One region of the Paenibacillus sp. JT31N7 genome, then DNA from elsewhere that is predicted to be linked to it. Evidence: riboswitches for the same ligand, from Rfam matches in the RefSeq annotation. Region 1 holds a riboswitch; each other region holds the start of a gene.
The links. A riboswitch is a leader RNA that binds a small molecule or an ion and turns the genes downstream of it on or off. The one in region 1 is predicted to bind cobalamin.

Region 1 (6,574 bases):
GGACGAGGGACATATCCGGTCGGAAATCTGGTTTACGCAGACGTTCGACGGCTCCGGTATGAACAAGCATCTCGGAATAGGCCGGTATCGTTCCGACCGGCTTACCTTGATGGACACGTTTACGAACTGGGCCAACGATGACCATCTTACGTTTCTGGGCGTTGTCGAAAGCCCCCCTCCCCACGTGCTGAACGGTTCCGAGCTTAAAGATTCCATCTGTTCCTTCCGGTTCAAGTGGTCGAAAGAGGAGCAGGCGGCGGTATCCGCGAAGTACAAATTCGTCGCTTCTCTCAATTTTAGCGGGAAATTTCCGGTCGTAGGAATCGGCGGCGAGCTGAAGATCGCTTATGAACGCGCGCGGTCCGTCACTTCCGAAATTAAGAGCATCAAGGAATTTTCGATTGAGCTGTATCCGTCTTCCACCAAAAAAACGGCTACGCATTTGTATATCCGGCCCAACATAACCAGACATACCTACAAACTGGCGGATTGGCAAAAGAATGACCTATCCGTGCAGCTCAGTCTTTTCTCCGTATCGGATCTAAGCATTGAAGCCCGCAAAGGCAAATTTTTGAACACGTTCCCGAGGCAGCCCGATCCGAACCACATCGAAAATTATGTGCAGCGGTTTACGGAATTGCCCGATTATGCGGATAAACAGCTATCGTTCAGTATGCCGGTCAACTGGTCGGAGTCCATGAAAATCGAAGAAAACTTTATTAAAGTGAGCAAAACCATCACCTCCGTTTCCAACAGCGTATCCGTTGAATGCAAGCCTGCGGGCAAGGCTCCCGGCGATGTATTTTCGATCGGTGTAGGGTCCAGCTTCATGTACACGTATGAAGTGAACGTATCCACCCAATTTTCATCGCAAATGGGCTGTACGGTCCGTTACCCGAATCCGCGTACGGATGAACCGGACGATATCAGCGAAGTGAAGCTGCTCATGTATGTTTTTTACCCTGACCAAAATAAAACAGACCACTGCTACTGGATTCCGGAGGAAACGAAAAGCCAGTTTCCCTGGTGTGTGGCGTGGTCCGTGGATGAGCTGGTTAAGCAGGGCAGCGGCCAATAAGGCAGCCGGACAGAACGGTGGGAGTACCCGTCAAGCCTGACCGCATGGTTTTGGCCGGCAGCGACCTAATCAGCTGTTTACGGCTTCAGAAAGGCTCGTCTTCTGATTTATGTTTTTGCTCATCTGATTCCCGGTGTGTACATCAAGGATTTTTTATCCGCCCTTACCCTGTCTGTCGCTTTGCATGTGATCGAGTGGATACTTGCAGGCATAATGATCCTCTATAAAAAGAACAACAAAAAGAATTTAAACCTGTAAAAGGATCAAGCTCCGTTCGTGAGGAGCTTGATCCTTTTTCATGGCGTGCATGAACAATCCCCCGCTCAGCGCATCAAAATCCGCTTGGATGCACGTCACTCCGCCACCTGCAAAATTTGTCGAAATAAAAAGAATCCGAAATAAAATCTCGCCCGTTTATGGGCAGGTTATCACACCTTTTTCGCCTTATATCTCGGTTTTTCTCCCCTTGTTGAGTCCTTACGCACAGTTGACAAACCACAATATATTGAGGTAAATTCATATCTATCACCTACATATTCACTATATATAGACTATATATAGATTGGACAGGTTTCCCGCCTATCGGGCGGGAATCAAAAGGGAAGTCCGGTGCGAATCCGGCGCGGTCCCGCCACTGTCAACGGGGAGCGCCCCACCCATACCGCCACTGACGGATGCCGTCGGGAAGGCCGCGGAGGGGCGCAATGAACCTGGAGCCAGGAGACCTGCCTGTCTGAAAGACACCGCTGAACCTACGGGAGATAGGGAGGTGTCCGGACGTTTTTCACATGCAGCCGCATAGCCCGGCTGTCCCCCTCTTCCGCCTTCGGGCGGGGAGACGGGCAGCCGGCTTGTACGCGCGGCTTCAGCCAGCCTTTTTGCAGAGCCGTCATCGGCGCGCGAAAGGGCTGGAAGCTGACTGTGAATTTAGAGCCGCTCTTTGTCACCAAGGGGCGGCTTTCATCCGGGCGCGCCGACTACTTCCCGTGGTCGGCGCGCCCCGTATTTTTGATAGAGTGGAAAGGAAGATGCTTCCATGCTGGTAGTTTACGATTCCCGTACGGGAAATGTTCAACGATTCATTAACAAGCTGAATGTGAAGGCCGTACAGATCGAAGAGGATTTGACGATCCAGGAGCCGTTCGTCCTTGTTACCTATACGACCGGATTCGGTCAAATTCCCGGCAAAGTGCTGGACTTTCTGAAACATCACTCTTCCCTTCTGCGCGGTGTAGCCGCAAGCGGCAACCAGAACTGGGGACAATCTTTTGCCCTGAGCGCCGACCGCATTTCATCGGCATACGGTGTTCCGGTGCTTGCTAAATTCGAACTTTCCGGCACGTCTAGCGACGTGGAACGATTCCATAAAGGGGTGCGCCATCTTGAAGCATATTGAACTGAACAACGAACTCATGATACCGGGGGAAGACGGATTTTACCGGCTGGAGAAAGACCGCGAAGCGCTGGACGCCTTCCTTGAAGAAGTGCAGGGACAGACCGTTCCTTTCGGCAGCATCAAAGAACGTTACGATTATCTGATCGGCGAAGATTTCTACGAAAACGTGTACGAACATTACACGCTGGAGCAGATCGAAGCCATCCACGAAACCATCCGCGAAAGCGGCTTTAAGTTCCAGTCCTACATGGCCGCTTCGAAATTTTATAAAGATTACGCCCTGCGTACCAACGATAAAAAGCAAGTCCTCGAATCCTACGAGGACCGTGCCGCCATCGTCGCCCTTCACCTCGGTGAAGGTGACATCGGCAAAGCCCAGCGGATCGCCAAGGCGATCATCGAGCAGCGCGTCCAGCCGGCGACGCCGACGTTCCTGAACGCCGGACGCAGCCGCCGGGGCGAAATGGTCTCCTGCTTCCTGCTGGAGATGGACGACTCCCTGAACTCCATCCAGTACGTCATCGGTACCTGCATGCAGCTGTCCAAAATCGGCGGCGGCGTAGCCGTCAACATGTCCAAGCTGCGCGGACGCGGCGAGCCGATCAAAGGCGTCGAAGGCGCCGCGAAGGGCATCATGCCCGTCATGAAGCTCCTTGAGGATGCTTTCTCCTATGCGGATCAGATGGGTCAACGCCGGGGCTCCGGAGCTGTCTACTACTCCGTATTCGGCTGGGACATCATCGAATTCCTCGACTGCAAAAAAATCAACGCGGACGAGAAATCCCGCATCCAGACGCTTTCCATCGGCCTGATCGTGCCGCAGAAGTTTTACGAGCTGGCCGAACAGAACAAGCCGCTGCATGTGTTCGCTCCGTTCTCCGTCTACAAGGAGTACGGCCGTCACCTCGACGATATGAATATCGACGACATGTACGAAGAGCTGCTCGCCAACCCGAACGTGAAGAAGAAAGTCGTGATGAGCGCCCGCGACATGCTGACCAAGATAGCTGTTATCCAGCTGGAATCCGGCTATCCATACATCATGAACCGTTCCAACGCGAACCGCGGTCATGCCCTGAAAGACATCGGCAAAGTGAAAATGTCCAACCTGTGCACGGAAATTTTCCAGCTTCAGGAAACGACGGAAATCGGCGATTACGGCCAAGGCGATATTATCCGCCGGGACATTTCCTGCAACCTCGCTTCGCTTAACATCGTGAACGTGATGGAAACGAAAAGCATCCGCGATTCCGTCCACAGCGGCATCGAAGCGCTGACTTCCGTCAGCGACAACACGACGGTCGCGAACGCGCCTGGCGTTGTGAAGGCGAACAAGGAGCTTCATTCCGTCGGTCTCGGCGCGATGAACCTGCACGGCTATCTCTCGAAAAACCGGATCGCTTACGAAAGCCCGGAAGCGAAAGAGTTCGCGCGCGCCTTCTTCATGGCCATCAACTTCTACTCGCTGGAAAAGAGCATGGAAATCGCACGCGACCGCGGTATCACTTTCGCCGATTTCGAACGCTCCGAATACGCGAAAGGCACCTATTTCGCCAAGTACGAAGAGAAAGATTACCGTCCGGAATCCGATAAAGTCAACGCACTTTTCGAAGGCATGGATCTCCCATCGCCGGAAGACTGGAAAGCCCTGAAAGCACAAGTCATGAAGCACGGCCTGTACCATGCTTACCGTTTGGCCATCGCGCCGACGCAGAGCATCTCGTACGTTCAAAATGCGACTTCCAGCGTCATGCCGATCGTCGATCAGATCGAAACGCGTACGTATGCGAACTCGACCACTTACTATCCGATGCCTTATCTGTCCAAGGAGAACATGTTCTTCTACAAGTCGGCTTACCGGATGGACCCGTTCAAGATCATTGATCTTATCGCGGAAATCCAGGAACATGTGGATCAGGGAATTTCAACGGTGCTGCACGTAAACAGCGACATCTCGACCCGCGAGCTGGCCCGCAACTACCTGTACGCCGCTAAAAAAGGACTGAAATCGCTCTACTACACCCGCACGAAGCGGTTGACCATGGAAGAATGCCTGAGCTGCTCCGTTTAAGAGAGTGCCGGGTTACCAATAGATTATTTTAAAAGAAGCCGGCTTCGCGAAAGGAACGTAAAAAACGCTCCGTGCAGGCCGCAAACATACGTATGGCGCTATCCCCTATAAGCAGCTTTATGCAGGGCCGGAACTTGTAAGCCCCGTATAAAGCTGCCTATGGTTATGCACGGCAGCGACTGATGCCGGATTTGCAGCGCGCCCCATCCAAAGGAGAGAAAACGATGAAAGCCGTCAATTGGAATAAACCCGACGACGATTACACCTGGTCGTTTTGGCAGCAGAACGTGATGCAGTTCTGGACCGAAGAAGAAATTCCCCTTTCCGACGATAAAATGGTCTGGATCGAGATGAGTCCGGACGAGCAGGACGTCTACAAGAAGGTTCTGGGCGGCCTGACGCTGCTGGACACCCTTCAAGGCGGAGTCGGCATGCCGAGACTCGTCGAGCACATGGACGGCCTCCAGCGCAAAGCGGTGCTGTCGTTCATGGGCATGATGGAACAGATTCATGCGAAGTCCTACAGCAGCATTTTCACGACGCTGGCGAGCAACGAGGAGATCGACGGTATTTTCCGCTGGGTTGAAGAGAACGGACGTCTGCAGCAGAAAGCGGATCTCATTAACCGCTACTATAACAGCATCCAATCCGACAAAGACCTGTATCTGGCGATGACGGCTTCCGTTTATCTCGAAAGCTACCTGTTCTACAGCGGCTTCTTCTACCCGCTCTACCTGGCCGGACAAGGCAAAATGACGAACAGCGGCGAGATCATCGACCTCATTCTGCGCGACGAAAGCATCCACGGTCTGTACGTCGGTACGCTTGCGCAGGAGCTGTTCGCGACTCTGAGTGAAGCCGAACAACAGCAAGCCGCCGAAGAACAGATCAAGCTGCTTCTGGAGCTGTACGAGATCGAGAAGCTCTACACCGAAGAGCTGTACACTCCGCTCGGCCTGCAGGACGATGTGCTGCGTTACGTGCGTTACAACGCCAACAAAGCGCTGATGAACCTCGGACGCGATCCTTATTTCCCGGAAGAGCCGGTTCATCCGGTCGTTCTGAACGGAATCCGGACGCAGACGAAGCAGCATGACTTTTTCTCGAAAAAAGGCAACGGCTACGTCCGCGCCCTCCGCGTCGAGCCGCTTAGCGACGACGATTTCAGCTTCGAAGGGCTGTAAGCCGCTCCGGCGGCGCCCGCTTTCTTCGCGGCCCGGCGGGACGGACCCGCAAGCGGCCGGATACTCGAAAAAGACGAACAAAATTGGAGATAATTTTGTTCGTCTTTTTCGTGTTCGGCTGCGGAGCTGCCGGATGCGGGCGCCCGCCGTTCCCGGCGTGCGGGTGCGATGCTCCGGCAGATCGCTTCGGCCATCCGTCTGCTTATGCTCCGGCAGGAACGCTTTCGCTCTAGGCATACGGCTCATCATCGCCTGCGATGCATCATGATGCCTCCGATAATGACACTCGGGTTTCGGCGATTAGCCTTTCAAATAAATAGAAGGGACCGATCCTAAGGACCAGTCCCTTCTATTTATTCCATTCATACTAAAGTTCATATACATTCAACTGCATAAAGTCTCGGTATCCATTCAGCGGCATAACCTTTCGCTAATAGGCGCCTTTTACGAAATAAATCCTCTATCCATCGCTTCGGCCTTGCGCACCAAGGCGAAATATTTCAGCTTGGCTCCCTCCAGCGTGGTTTGAGCCTGTTGAAGCTTAAACGAAAATTTATCATAATCATGCTTGGAGACAAATCCGTTCTCGTAACGGATTTTCATTTTAGCGACATCGGCCTGCACGTCTTTCAGGTTGCGCTGCTCGTTCAGCACGGTCTGATACGCGTTCTCGGCATCGCTGTAAGTGGCATAGATTTTTTTAACCAGCTCGGCTTTCGTCTGTTCCTGCTTTTGATAAGCAATCCCCGTGTTGACGTTTTGGTACTGGCCGCCGTACGTATTTTTGGTCACGGTGTTCTGCTGCTGCCAGATGGCTTCGTCGATGCCGTTGTGATCCATTTTCA
Region 2 (6,574 bases), on a different contig from region 1:
GGACTAGGGTATCTTTCACGGGCCGCACTCTCTTTCTGAAAGAAAAAAGAACTCAGATTCCTATTATGGAGTTCTCTGGCAGATAATGCAATAAATAATGATGCCGATTGCGCGGAAACTCATCAAAAATTGGTGAACATGGAGGATTATTTCACCAAGTTGTTGAATCTTTCAGAATAAGTCGGAGGTGGTTAGATTGAAAATACTCGTCAGCCAGCCTAAGCTGGAGCGGAACCTGGAACAACTGCAAGCGGAATTAATGATGTATCCCGACATAACCGCGGCTGTTTTCCCCGAAGGATACTTACATACCAATCTATCTCTGGCATGCGAGCTTGCGGCCCGTACGCGTACTCTTCTTATAAGCGGAACGAAAAATCCGAAAGACCGGGCCGTGATCATTAACCGGGAAGGGCAGATCGTGATGGACCGGGCCAAATACAGCGAATATAAATCCGTAAACGAAGAGGGCCTGATTATCACTCCGATTCTATGTGATGAACTGGTTTTGCAGGAGATAGGAGAGCCGGGTAACCGGGGGACCGATTTGTTTGTTCAGCCGATCGGCGTCGGCATGTTCAGTGAAGAACAGTTCGATGAATGGGTTGCAAAAGCGAAAGAAATCGCTTCCCGGCATCATGCCATGGTTATCGGGACGAGTCATGCGGACGGATCCTTTCGCGGCAGCGAAGTTTCGCTGCCCATCGCGTATTGGATAGACCGGGACGGCAAGCCGCTGTTCATTTCCAAATGCGATGTGCGCAGCCGTATTGTGGATCTCCGCACCAAACAAATCACGGTCTGCGAGGCTGCCGTAAAGGAGGATGTCTCGTGAGAACGGATAGAGAAGCTTTGAAACCTGAAGTGGAGGCTTACCTCAACCGAATCGGGTACGAGGGGCCGCTGGACGGCAGTTACGAAGCGCTGGCCCTGCTGCAGGAGCAGCATCTGCATACCGTACCGTATGAAAATCTGGACATCCTGAACGGTGTTCCGCTGTCGCTGGAGATTAAGTATCTGCGGCATAAAATCGTCGAGCGGCGGCGGGGCGGCTACTGCTTCGAGCTGAACGCCCTGTTCGGCTGGCTGCTGCGCAAGCTCGGCTACCCGGTTACCGATTATGTCGCCCGGTTCTGGCGAGACGAGACACAGCTGCCGCCCAAACGCCGCCATCACGTGCTGAAAGTGGAGGCGCAAGGAGTCAGCTACTTATGCGACGTAGGTGTCGGGGGCATCGTGCCGCGGAGGCCTGTCCGTCTTGCCGAGAAGCTGGAACAGCGGCAGGGCGAGGAGCTTTACGCCATGGAGCGGGACCCCGTATTCGGCTGGGTGCTCAGCGAGAAGCATCATGGCAGTTGGAGGCGCATTTACTCGTTTACCGAGGAGGCGCAGCTGCCCAAAGATTTTGTCATGGCCAGCTTCTGGTGCGAGCACAGCCCGGACTCCATTTTCGCTAAGGATGCGATGGTAGCCCTACGGACCCGGGAGGGACGCAATTCGGTCTCCGGCAAGGAGTTTAAGCTGTTCACGCCCGAAGGCGTGCGCACGTTCGTGCCTGAAAACGACGCGGCTTACAAGGAAGCTCTGCTTAAATATTTCGGCATTCCTCTGGAATAAAGCTTGCATAAATAAGCTTCGTTGTGTATAGTCATTCCTAAGTTAACCAATTGAATATGTTGGGAATAGGTGCTCAGCCCCTCGGGGGAGCTGGAGCTTAAAAGGGAAGTCCGGTGAAAAACCGGCGCGGTCCCGCCACTGTAACAGAGGAGTCAAGGCGATTATGCCACTGGTCTTAGACCGGGAAGGCAGCCGAAGATGATGATTCTGGAGCCAGGAGACCTGCCTATTCTGACAGCACTGCTTTACCTACGGGAGATAGGGAGGTGTTAAAGTACGGGCCGCTGATTATACAAACAGAGGGCGTCTTTATCCTTGCATGCTTCGGGGATAATGACGTCCTTTTCTTATTTTTCGCGTACAAATAAGCAAATGAAGCAGAGAACTCATGCAAACATCCAATTCAAGCCACTATCAGGAGGTCAAGATCATGAACGCATTGAAAAGCAGCAGTTTGGGATACCCGAGGATCGGAGCGGGACGTGAATGGAAGAAGGCGCTGGAATCTTTCTGGGCCGGTAAAATCGGGGAGCGGGAGCTGACAGACAAGCTGGCCGAGGTCCGTCTGGGAAATCTGCGCATTCAGCGGGAGAAAGGCATTGAGCTTATCGCCGTCAACGATTTTTCGGGTTACGACCATGTGCTGGATACGGCCGTTATGTTCGGGATCGTCCCGGCACGGTTTCATTACGAGGGCGGTGAAGTGCCTGTCGGCACCTACTACGCGATGGCGAGAGGGGAAGATGGGGCGGCCGCATGCGAAATGACCAAATGGTTTAACACCAACTACCATTATATCGTGCCGGAACTCCAGAGCGCCAAGCCGGAGCTGGTCGAGAACAAACCGTTAAAAGCTTACCGCGAAGCGAAAGAAACGCTCGGAATCCAGGGCAAACCCGTACTGCTCGGACTGTTTACTTTTTTGAAATTGTCCAAAGGGTACGCCGAGACGGAAACCGATGCCTGGATCGACCGGCTGCTTCCGCTTTACGGCGAAGTGCTGCGCGAGCTTGAACGGGAGGGCGCCGAATGGGTGCAGGTGGACGAACCGGTGCTTTCGACAAGCGTGTCCGCACAGGATCTGGAACGGATCGAACGGATCTACAAAGCGCTGGCGGAGGCCGCACCGGGCCTGAAAATCATGCTCCAGACTTACTTTGAATCCGTGGAATCCTACAGCCGGGTGGTCCGGCTGCCCGTTCACGGGATCGGGCTTGATTTCGTCCACGGCGGTGAAAAGACGCTGCAGCTGTTAAAGAGCGAAGGTTTCCCTGCCGACAAGGTTTTGGGAGTGGGCATCGTGGACGGCCGGAGCATCTGGCGTGCCAACCTGAAGGAGAAGCTGAATACGCTTCATGACATTTTTGCCGTGGTACCGGAAGAGCGGGTGATCCTCCAGACGTCCAGCAGCCTTCTGCATGTGCCAGTGTCCGCTGTTTACGAGGACAAGCTGGATCCGGTGCTGAGAGACGCCCTTGCCTTCGCAAACGAGAAGCTGGAGGAAGTCGTCCTGCTGTCCAAGGCGGCGGTGTCCCAAACGGCGGAAACCGGCGATGCGCTCCAGCGGAACGAAAAAGCGCTTGCCGCCCTCCAGTCCTCGGAAGCTCGCGGCAACAAAGCCGTCCAAGAGGCAGCCCTGCAGCTTCAGAAGGTACCGGCGGCACGGAGCGCTAGCTTCAACGAACGGCGTGCCCTTCAGCGCGAGAAGTGGAAGCTTCCTTTTCTCCCGACCACGACAATCGGAAGCTTTCCGCAGACAGCGGAAGTCAGACAAGCACGTTCCAAATGGAGAAAAGCGGAATGGACGGACGCGCAGTATAAAGCGTTTATCCGGAGCGAGATCGGGAAATGGATGAAGCTGCAGGAGGAGCTGGATCTGGACGTCCTCGTTCACGGGGAGTTCGAACGGACGGACATGGTGGAATTTTTCGGCGAAAAACTGGACGGTTTCGCCTTCACTCGCAACGGCTGGGTGCAGTCTTACGGCTCGCGCTGTGTGAAACCGCCGGTCATTTACGGCGATGTGGCCTTTACGCAGCCGATGACCGTCGAGGAAACCGTCTACGCGCAGTCGCTCACGAAACGTCCCGTGAAAGGGATGCTCACAGGACCGGTCACGATTCTCAACTGGTCGTTCGTCCGGGACGATCTGTCCAGAGACGTAGTCGCCTACCAGATTTCCCTCGCGCTGGAGAAAGAAGTGAAAGCTCTCGAAGAGGCGGGGATCGAAATGATCCAAATCGACGAACCCGCTGTCCGCGAAGGCCTTCCTCTTAAGAAAGAAGAGCACCGGGCTTATCTCGACTGGGCGGTCAACGCTTTCCGCAGCACTACGGCGAACGTCCGGGCCACGACGCAGATTCATACGCATATGTGTTACTGCGAATTCCACGACATGATCGGGTCTATCCGTGATATGGATGCGGACGTCATTTCCATCGAAACCTCCCGCAGCCACGGGGAGTTGATCGAAAGCTTCGAACAGCATACGTACGAGAAGGGAATCGGTCTGGGTGTCTATGACATTCACAGTCCGAGGGTCCCTTCCGTCGAAGAGATGGTAAGCATGATCGAGCGCGCGCTGCGCGTACTTGACCCGCAGCTCTTCTGGATCAATCCCGATTGCGGACTCAAAACGAGAGGCGGCGAGGAAACCGCAGCCGCCCTGCGCAACATGGTTGCGGCCGCCAAACAATGCCGGGAAACGATGGCTGTTCCTCAAGGCTGAGCGGGGAGGCAAGTCTTTACTGCAGCCGCTCTCGGACCGATAAAACAAAAGCCATCCATAATCGGAGCCTTTTCCCGGTACAAACCGGGCAGGGGCTCTTTTTTACATTCGCGCGGGAAGAAAATAGGAACGCTAGTTTCCAAACCATTGGAAGAACCCCATAAACATGGTAAGATAGAAAGATAAAACGGCAAAAGGTAAGACCGTCATTCAGGAGGTATAATGGCAAAGGCAAAAGTAAAACGTCCGACCCGGGATGAATTCGAGCTGGAGGAACTGGGGAACCGGCTTGTGGAAGCCAAGAACGAGGATTCTCTAATTCTTCTTACGGTATGGGGCTGGGCAGAGCAGGTCTACGGCAGAATTACGGTCATGGATCCCCGGACGAGACTCGTACATGTTCAGGACGGCGAACAGCTGACGAAAGTTCCTTTTATGGACATTATGCAGGTGGATAACGCCTGATTAGCCTTAAAAGCATCCGGAAGGGTGCTTTTTTACTTTGGGCGGAACGAATAGAATGAGGTCACTCTGGAGAAGTTAGGAGAATATTGGTAAAAGGAGCTAATCCACGTGAACGAAACGAATTCGAAATCAGCAGCCGCTTTTCCCCAGTTTCCGGAATCGTACTGGCTGGCTTCCGCCCAAATTCCCTCCTATTCCAGGCTGAACGAAAATATCCGGGTGGACGCCGCTATCGTCGGGGCGGGAATTACCGGTCTGACAACGGCGTATCTGCTTGCCATGAAGGGCTTGAAGGTCGCGGTTCTGAACGCGGGGCGGATTTTGCACGGAACGACGGGGTATACAACCGCCAAGATTACGGCCCAGCACGATTTGATTTACGATCAGTATATTACCGACTTCGGTGAAGAAAAAGCACGTTTGTATTACGAGGCGAACCGGGACGCTCTTCAGTTCGTGCGTCATCTTGTCAAGGCACACGACATCCGGTGCCAGTTTGAAGAGCAAGATGCCATCGTGTACACGGATACGGATTCTTCTCTGCACAAAGTGTTCAAAGAATACGAAGCTTATGAAAAATTGAGAATCCCCGGTGCATATGTAGAAAAAACCGCTCTGCCTTTCGAAACGAAAGGGGCGGTCGTAATGAAAAATCAGGCACAATACAACCCGGTCCCGTTTCTGACTCATCTGGCTGAAGAAATCGTGCGCAAAGGAGGGCGGATTTACGAGGAAACGACCGTAACCGGATACGAGCCGGGGAGTCCGTCCATTCTCAAGACGAGCGGCGGGTTTACCGTCAGCAGCTCGCATGTCGTATCCGCTTCCCACTTTCCATTTAACAACCTGCACGGGCTGTATTTTGCGCGTCTTCATGCGGAGCGTTCTTACGTGCTCGCCGTCAAAACGGACAAGCGCTACCCCGGAGGCATGTACCTCAGTGCCGATAAGCCGAAGCGCTCCCTGAGGTCCGTGCTGATTAACGGCGAGCCGATGGTGATCGTGGGCGGAGAAGGACACAAGACGGGCCAGGGCATCTGCACGTTCCAGTATTACGAGGCGCTCGAGAAATTCGCGAGAGAAACCTTCGGGGTGAAAGAAATCGCGTACCGCTGGTCGGCTCAAGACCTGTACACGCTGGATACGATCCCGTACATCGGGCAGGAACTCGATGATGTTCCGAATCTGTACGTTGCCACTGGGTACAAGAAGTGGGGGATGAGCTCGGGCATTGCCGCCGCCCAGTTGAATGCGAAGCTGATTCTCGGGGAGGACAGCCCCTACAAGGACTTGTTCTCACCGTCCCGGTTTCATGCGACCCCGTCGGTTAAAACCTTTATCGTGGAAAATGCGAACGTCGCCAAAGAGCTCATCTCCGGCAAGCTGGAATATCCCTCGAAAGAAGCCGACGAACTCCGCGAGGATGAAGGAGCCGTAGTGCGGGTCCGGGGAAAAAGAGCGGGCGCTTACCGCGACCGCGAAGGCAGCCTGCACGTGGTCGATACGACCTGTACGCATATGGGCTGCGAGGTGGACTGGAACGAGTCCGAACGGACGTGGGATTGTCCCTGCCACGGCTCCCGTTTCACGTATACCGGTGAAGTGATCGAGGGTCCGGCTTTGAAGCCGCTGGCGAAAGTGCAGCTGGACGATTAGACGGCGGAATGCCTGAAAAAACCGCTCCGGCAAGGAGCGGCTTTTTGCGTGTTTTTCATAGAGGCGCGAAGCGGGACACCGGCGCTAATTCACTTAGAAGTAATCCGA
Region 3 (6,574 bases), on a different contig from region 1:
GCTGGCATCGTCGGAGTCCAGCTATGTTACCGGCATTACGCTGTTCGCGGACGGAGGGATGACGAAATATCCGTCGTTCCAAGGAGGAAGAGGCTGACAGAGAGGAGAGAACTTAATTGAACAAAACATGGTGGAAAGAAAGTGTCGTGTATCAAATTTATCCGTCCAGCTTCAAGGACTCGGACGGAGACGGCCGAGGAGACCTTCGCGGGATCATTTCCAAGCTGGATTATCTTGCGGAGCTGGGCGTCAACGTCATCTGGCTGTGTCCCGTCTACCGTTCGCCGGGTGCGGACAACGGCTATGATATCAGCGATTACTACGCGATTGATCCGCAGTACGGCACGATGGAGGATTTCGACGAGCTGCTTCTGGAAGCGCGCAAGCGCGGGCTGAAAATCATGATGGATCTTGTGCTGAACCATACCTCCGACCAGCATGCCTGGTTTAAAGAAGCGCGCTCTTCCCGGGATAATCCCAAACGCGACTATTACATCTGGAGAAAGGGGGCAAAGGGGCTTTTTCCGAACAACTGGGAGTCTTATTTCAGCGGAAGCGTCTGGGAGCACGACCCGGAGACGGACGAGTATTACATGCATCTGTATTCGAAGCATCAGCCCGACCTCAACTGGGAGAACGAGGCGATGGTCGACGAGCTGTTCCGGATGGTGCATTGGTGGCTCGGCAAGGGAGTCGACGGTTTTCGCTTCGATGCCATCGCTCATATCGTAAAAGCGCAGGGGCTGCCGGATGCCGATAATCCCAAGCACTTGCCCGTTGTGCAGGCTTATCAGCTTTTTTCCAATCTGGAAAAGGTACATACGCTGCTGCAAAAGCTTCATGACCGGGTGCTGTTCGATTATGACATCATGACGGTAGGCGAAACATCCGGACTGGGTCCGGAGCAGGCGCTGGATTACGTGGGGGACGAGCGCCATGAGCTGAACATGGTTTTCCAGTTCGAGCATATGAATCTGGATGCGGCTTCCGCCGGTACGGGCAAATGGGAGTCGAAGCCATGGACTCTGCCGGAGCTGAAAAAAGTGATGAGCCGCTGGCAGACGGTCCTTCACGATAAAGGCTGGAACGCCAATTATCTCGGCAATCACGATCAGCCCCGTCCCGTTTCGAGGTTCGGAGATGACGGCCGGTACCGGGTGGAATCCGCCAAAATGCTGGCCACGTTTCTCCTGACGCTGGAGGGGACCCCGTATATTTTTCAAGGAGAAGAAATCGGCATGACCAATGTCGCGTTCGATCTGATCGGCGATTACCGCGATGTGGAAACGATCAATTACTATAAGCAGGCGGAGCTGCTCGGCAAGCCCCAGGACGAAATCATGAAAGCCATCTGGAAAAAAAGCCGGGACAATGCCCGCACCCCCATGCAGTGGGACGATACGGCGAACGCCGGATTTACGACAGGGGAGCCGTGGATCAAGGTCAACCGGAATTACCAAGAGATTAACGCGGCGGCAGCGGCAGCCGATCCCCATTCCATCTACCACTATTACCGGAACCTGATCGCGCTTCGCAAAAAGCACCCCGTTGTCGTTTACGGCGAGTACAAGCTGCTGCTTCCGCTGGACACGGAAATTTATGCGTATACACGGACGCTGGACGGGGAGAAGCTGCTGGCGGTTCTGAACTTTTTCGACGGAACGCCGGAGTTTACATGGCCGGATGAGCTGGGAGAGGGGGAAGACGCGGAGCTTCTCATTTCGAATTACGATCCCGTCTCCGGTGAAGATACCCGCGTCCTCAAATTGAGGCCCTATGAAGCCAGGGTTTATCTGCTCGGGTAAGGGGAGCGTTTTATCGGCATAGACAAGTTCTTTGACCGGATGTTATGATGAACAGAACACAATCGAATATGGTAAAAACAGGTGCGGAGCCCATTCGAACGGATCAGACAGTCCTTAAGAACAGGGTTCGGCTTAAAACGGGAAGTTCGGTGAAAGACCGACGCGGACCCGCCACTGTAAGGAGCCCCCTGCAATCGCAGGGGAAAATTTTTTTCGGCATTAACGTCACTGGATTTTCCGGGAAGGCGCCGAAGAAAGCTCTGAGCCAGGAGACCTGCCTGTTTGAATAACACTAGATAACCTACGAGGATTTAGGGAGGTGTTGAGAACGGCTGAATCTGCTGCCAACGGCGGCTTGCCGGACGTGGGCGTACAAGACTGCCCGTGACCGGCGGACTGTGCGGGTTGGAAGCATATGCGGGATATTCCCGCTTAATGGCTCGAAAGTTCGAAGCATTTCTATCCGAGGAGGATAGAAATGCTTTTTTTATTGTCCGCACGAGATGGAGAGGGCAAACGGCAGGTACGCCTGCAAGGGCACCGCCGTGCATATACAAGGTCCGCCTGTACGACGCATGAAGGCCGGACCGCACGATAACGGCTGCACAGCGGAACGCTGCAGCTTTCTTTACAGGGAAGAGGAGGAATGGGAATGGCCGGTAAACTGCTTATCATCGGATTTGGCCCCGGAGACGAAGCCCATATTACAAAACGCGCACGCGAGGCGATTTCGGAAAGCGAAGTCATTATTGGCTATAACACTTACGTGGATCTGATCCGCAGCCTGATCGACGGCAAACAGGTCGTGCGTACGGGGATGACCGAGGAAGTAAGCCGCGCGCAGGAAGCCGTCAGACAAGCGGAGGCGGGGCACAAGGTGGCCGTTATATCGAGCGGCGATGCGGGCGTATACGGCATGGCGGGTCTCGTTTACGAGGTGCTGATCGAGAAAGGCTGGAAGCCGAGCAATGGCGTGGAAGTCGAAATCGTACCCGGCATCTCGGCGATCAACTCATGCGCTTCGCTGCTGGGAGCGCCCGTGATGCACGACGCGTGCACCATCAGCCTCAGCGATCACCTGACGCCGTGGGATCTCATCCGGCGCAGAGTCGAGGCGGCCGCATCCGCCGATTTCGTCATCGCGCTGTACAATCCGCGGAGCGGGAGGCGAACCCGGCAGATTGTGGAGACGCAGCAGATTTTGCTGAAACACCGCTCTCCGGATACTCCGGTGGGTATCGTCAAAAGCGCCTACCGCGACAGGGAGCACGTCGTGCTGACGACGCTTGCCCAGATGCTGGAGCATGACATCGGTATGCTCACCACGGTGATCATCGGCAACTCCGCCACCCGCAACTATGAGGGGCTCATGATTACGCCGAGGGGCTATCAGCGTAAATACACGCTGGACAGCGATATCCAGCCCCTGCGTCCTCACGAGCGTCTGCGGCGTGAGGCCGAGCCGTGGGCTCTGGAGCAGGAAGACGAAACCGGCACGGAAACTGCATCGGCCCTGACGGAACAGTCCGGTGCCGCTTTGCGGTCCGCGGAAGAGCGGGAAGCCGGCGGCACCGTCCTGCCGTCCTTCTTCGACGATGACGAATACGGGGACGACGGTTACGGCGAATACAGCCCGGAAGCCGAGGGAACCGGCACTACCGACGACTACGACCGTGAAGATTTGCCGGTCCGTATTCAATCGGCCGGGACAAGGTCCGCGTACGATACGCCGGTGGCTTCGAAGGCCGGGGAGTACGGAGATTCGGCGGTTGCGGTCGCCGTCCGTCCGCCTGCCGCACCTGCGGCTTCCGTCGGGACTCCGGCTCCGACCGCTTTTGAGCTTGCGGAAGAAGCGCTCCGTCTCGTGACGGGCGAGCGCGGCGGGGCTTCTTCCTCCGATTCCCCAAGCGGGTTTTTCCGCCAGCAGGCTATTCTCGAGTTCGCCGTCAGCCCCGGACTTGCGAACAAAAACCTCACAGCCAAACAGCTGATGGTCCTCGCGGATGCCGTCGGCGATAAAGGAACGATGGAATATACGCCCCATCATCAGCTGCTCGTCAAGCTGCGGACCGATGATCCCGATTCCGTAACGAAGCGGCTTCGCGGCGAAGGGCTTCTGCTGGCTCCGGTCGGCGATGTGGTCCAGATCAAAGCCTGCGACTTCTGCAATATGGATAAGGGCGACGCCGTGCCGTATGCGGAGGAGCTTCACGGTCTTCTGGGCGGGGCGGCCGTACCCAAAGAGATGAAAATCGGTTTCAACGGCTGCGGAATGGCCTGTTACGGCGCGGTGAAGGAAGATATCGGCATCGTGTACCGCCGGGAGAAGTTTGATTTGTTCCTCGGAGGGAAAACCGTCGGCCGCAATGCCCACGCGGCGCAGCCCGTTGCGGAAGGCATCGAGCCGGACAAGCTGGTCGAGACCATAGAGCGGATCGTCGCCAAGTATCAGAACGAAGGGCACCCGAACGAACGGTTCCACAAGTTTTTTGCCCGCGTAAAAGAGCTGGAGGGCTACCGGCACCGGGAAGTCCCCGCTTTTCAAATCGAAAACGCTTTGTGCGGAGATTAACGATCCCGTAATAAGAGGCTTCATTCAAATACAGGTATACAAAAAAGGAGGCAGAACCGATGGATGCGGTACTGTTTGTAGGTCACGGAAGCCGTGACGCGGAAGGGAACAGCGAGGTCCGGGCGTTTGTAAGCCGGCTCGCCGAAACGATGGAGCAGGCCATTATCGAAACCTGTTTTCTGGAGCTTGAAAAACCGACCATTCCGCAAGGGATACAGACTTGCGTCAACCGAGGAGCCACACGGATTGCCGTGGTGCCGATCATTTTATTTTCCGCCGGTCATGCCAAAATTCATATTCCGGGTGCCATTGACGAAGCGAAAGAGCGTTACCCGGGCGTGCAGTTCATTTACGGACGGCCTATCGGCGTACATGAGGGTGTAGTGGACATCATGACGGCAAGATTGGGCGGGGCGGACCGGTTCCGTGAGGAAACGCCGGGGGATACCGCCGTGCTGGTTGTCGGACGCGGAAGCAGCGATCCCGATGCGAACAGCGAGCTGTTCAAAATTTCCCGCCTGCTCTGGGAAAAGCTTCAGATTCCCTGGGTGGAAACGGCATTTATCGGCGTAACGGCGCCGCTTCTGGAAAACGGCATCGAACGCTGCCTGAGATTGGGCGCGAAGAAAGTCATCGTGCTTCCGTATTTTCTTTTTACGGGGATTCTGATCAAACGGATGGAAGGCATGCTGCTTGACTTCTCCCTGCGCTATCCCGATTGTACGTTCGAGATGACCGATTATTTCGGCCTTGATCCGATTCTCGGCGGCATCCTCCGCGATCGCGCGGGCGAGGCGCTTCAGGACGAGGTAAAAATGAACTGCGATATGTGTTCCTTCCGTTTGGAAGCGATGAAACATATCGATCATCACCATCATCACGACCATGATCATGATCACCATCATGACCACCATCACCACCATGACCATGAGCACGATCACGGACATGAACACGAAAACGAACACGTTCAAGGACATGCGCACGATCATGACCACAGCCATGAGCAACATGCGCACAGTCATGAGCATGACCATAGCCATAATCACGACCATGAGCGGCAGGCGCATAACCACGAGCACAGTCATGCGCACGATCGCGAAGACGGCCACGCGGACGGCTGCCGTGCCGCAGGCGAGGCCGACGATGCCACAGGCGTCGAAGCGGCGCAGTCTGCGGCAGCGTCCCCTGCGGCGGGCCCTGTAGCCGCAGGCACGACCACCAGGGAGGGCGGACGATGATCCTCCTCCTGGCCGGGACGAGCGACGCCCGCGAGCTCGGGGTGCTGCTGGCGCAGGCCGGGCACCGCGTGCTGGCGACGGTCGTCACCGACAGCGCCGCCAAGAGCCTGACCGACGCCGGCCTCGCCGCCGCCGTCGGACGCCTCGACGCCGAAGCCCTGGCGGCGCTCATCCGGCGCGAAGAGGTCTCGCTCGTCGTAGACGCGAGCCATCCCTTCGCCGAGGAAGCTTCGCGCAACGCCATGGCGGCGTCGAAAGCGGCGGCTGTGCCGTACGTCCGCTACGAACGTGAAGGGTCGGACCTGTTGGTCCGGCCCGGCATCGTGTTTGCGGACGATTACGCGCACGCCGCCGAGCTGGCGGCCGTGCGCGGCGGCGTTGTCATGCTGACGACGGGCAGCAAGACGCTGCATATTTTCGCCCGGCGTCTTGGCGGGCTGCCGGACGTGAGGCTCGTCGCCCGCATGCTCCCGCGTCTCGACAATATGGAGAAGTGCGAGGAGCTGGGGATCGAGCAGCGCAATATCGTGGCGATGCAGGGGCCTTTTTCCAAGGAGCTTAACAAAGCGCTTTATGCGCATTACGGCGTGACGCTGATGATTACCAAAGAAAGCGGAAAAGTCGGCGCGGTGGACGAGAAGCTCGAAGCGGCTCTGGAGATGGGGATCGAGACGATCGTGATCGGCCGTCCGGGCCTGGAATACGGCATTCATTTTTCCGATTATGAGGGCGTGCTGAAAGCGGCCGCCGATCTTTTGCAGGAGGTATCTACCTAATGGACTTTCGTACCGAATTTAAACCGCTGACGGTTCAGCCGCAGGAAATAGAAGCGAAAAGTTTTGAAATGATTACGGAGGAGCTGGGTTCTCACGACTTTACCGAGGAGCAGTACCCGGTTGTCCAGCGGGTCATTCACGCATCGGCCGATTTCGAGCTGGGCCGCAGCCTTGTTTTTCATC

Region 2: another riboswitch for cobalamin. It lies ahead of metE (5-methyltetrahydropteroyltriglutamate--homocysteine S-methyltransferase); the one in region 1 lies ahead of nrdI (class Ib ribonucleoside-diphosphate reductase assembly flavoprotein NrdI).
Region 3: another riboswitch for cobalamin. It lies ahead of cobJ (precorrin-3B C(17)-methyltransferase); the one in region 1 lies ahead of nrdI (class Ib ribonucleoside-diphosphate reductase assembly flavoprotein NrdI).

Annotation. Positions count from the first base shown of each region.
Region 1 is NZ_JCAUAT010000005.1:97,599-104,172, forward strand. Features, by position in the region: gene AC58P5_RS20890 (hypothetical protein) at 1-1,078, shown strand, start outside; cobalamin riboswitch at 1,630-1,825, shown strand; gene AC58P5_RS20895 (hypothetical protein) at 1,831-2,028, opposite strand; gene nrdI (class Ib ribonucleoside-diphosphate reductase assembly flavoprotein NrdI) at 2,115-2,474, shown strand; gene nrdE (class 1b ribonucleoside-diphosphate reductase subunit alpha) at 2,461-4,545, shown strand; gene nrdF (class 1b ribonucleoside-diphosphate reductase subunit beta) at 4,770-5,729, shown strand; gene AC58P5_RS20915 (TolC family protein) at 6,174-6,574, opposite strand, start outside.
Region 2 is NZ_JCAUAT010000001.1:199,121-205,694, forward strand. Features, by position in the region: gene AC58P5_RS00865 (ATP-binding protein) at 1-19, opposite strand, end outside; gene AC58P5_RS00870 (hypothetical protein) at 188-835, shown strand; gene AC58P5_RS00875 (arylamine N-acetyltransferase family protein) at 832-1,617, shown strand; cobalamin riboswitch at 1,668-1,861, shown strand; gene metE (5-methyltetrahydropteroyltriglutamate--homocysteine S-methyltransferase) at 2,048-4,345, shown strand; gene AC58P5_RS00885 (YolD-like family protein) at 4,568-4,810, shown strand; gene AC58P5_RS00890 (FAD-dependent oxidoreductase) at 4,919-6,466, shown strand; gene AC58P5_RS00895 (GNAT family N-acetyltransferase) at 6,560-6,574, opposite strand, start outside.
Region 3 is NZ_JCAUAT010000001.1:2,148,996-2,155,569, reverse strand. Features, by position in the region: gene AC58P5_RS09770 (glucose-1-dehydrogenase) at 1-97, shown strand, start outside; gene AC58P5_RS09765 (glycoside hydrolase family 13 protein) at 117-1,805, shown strand; cobalamin riboswitch at 1,911-2,101, shown strand; gene cobJ (precorrin-3B C(17)-methyltransferase) at 2,458-4,377, shown strand; gene AC58P5_RS09755 (sirohydrochlorin chelatase) at 4,437-5,615, shown strand; gene cobK (precorrin-6A reductase) at 5,612-6,391, shown strand; gene AC58P5_RS09745 (precorrin-8X methylmutase) at 6,391-6,574, shown strand, end outside.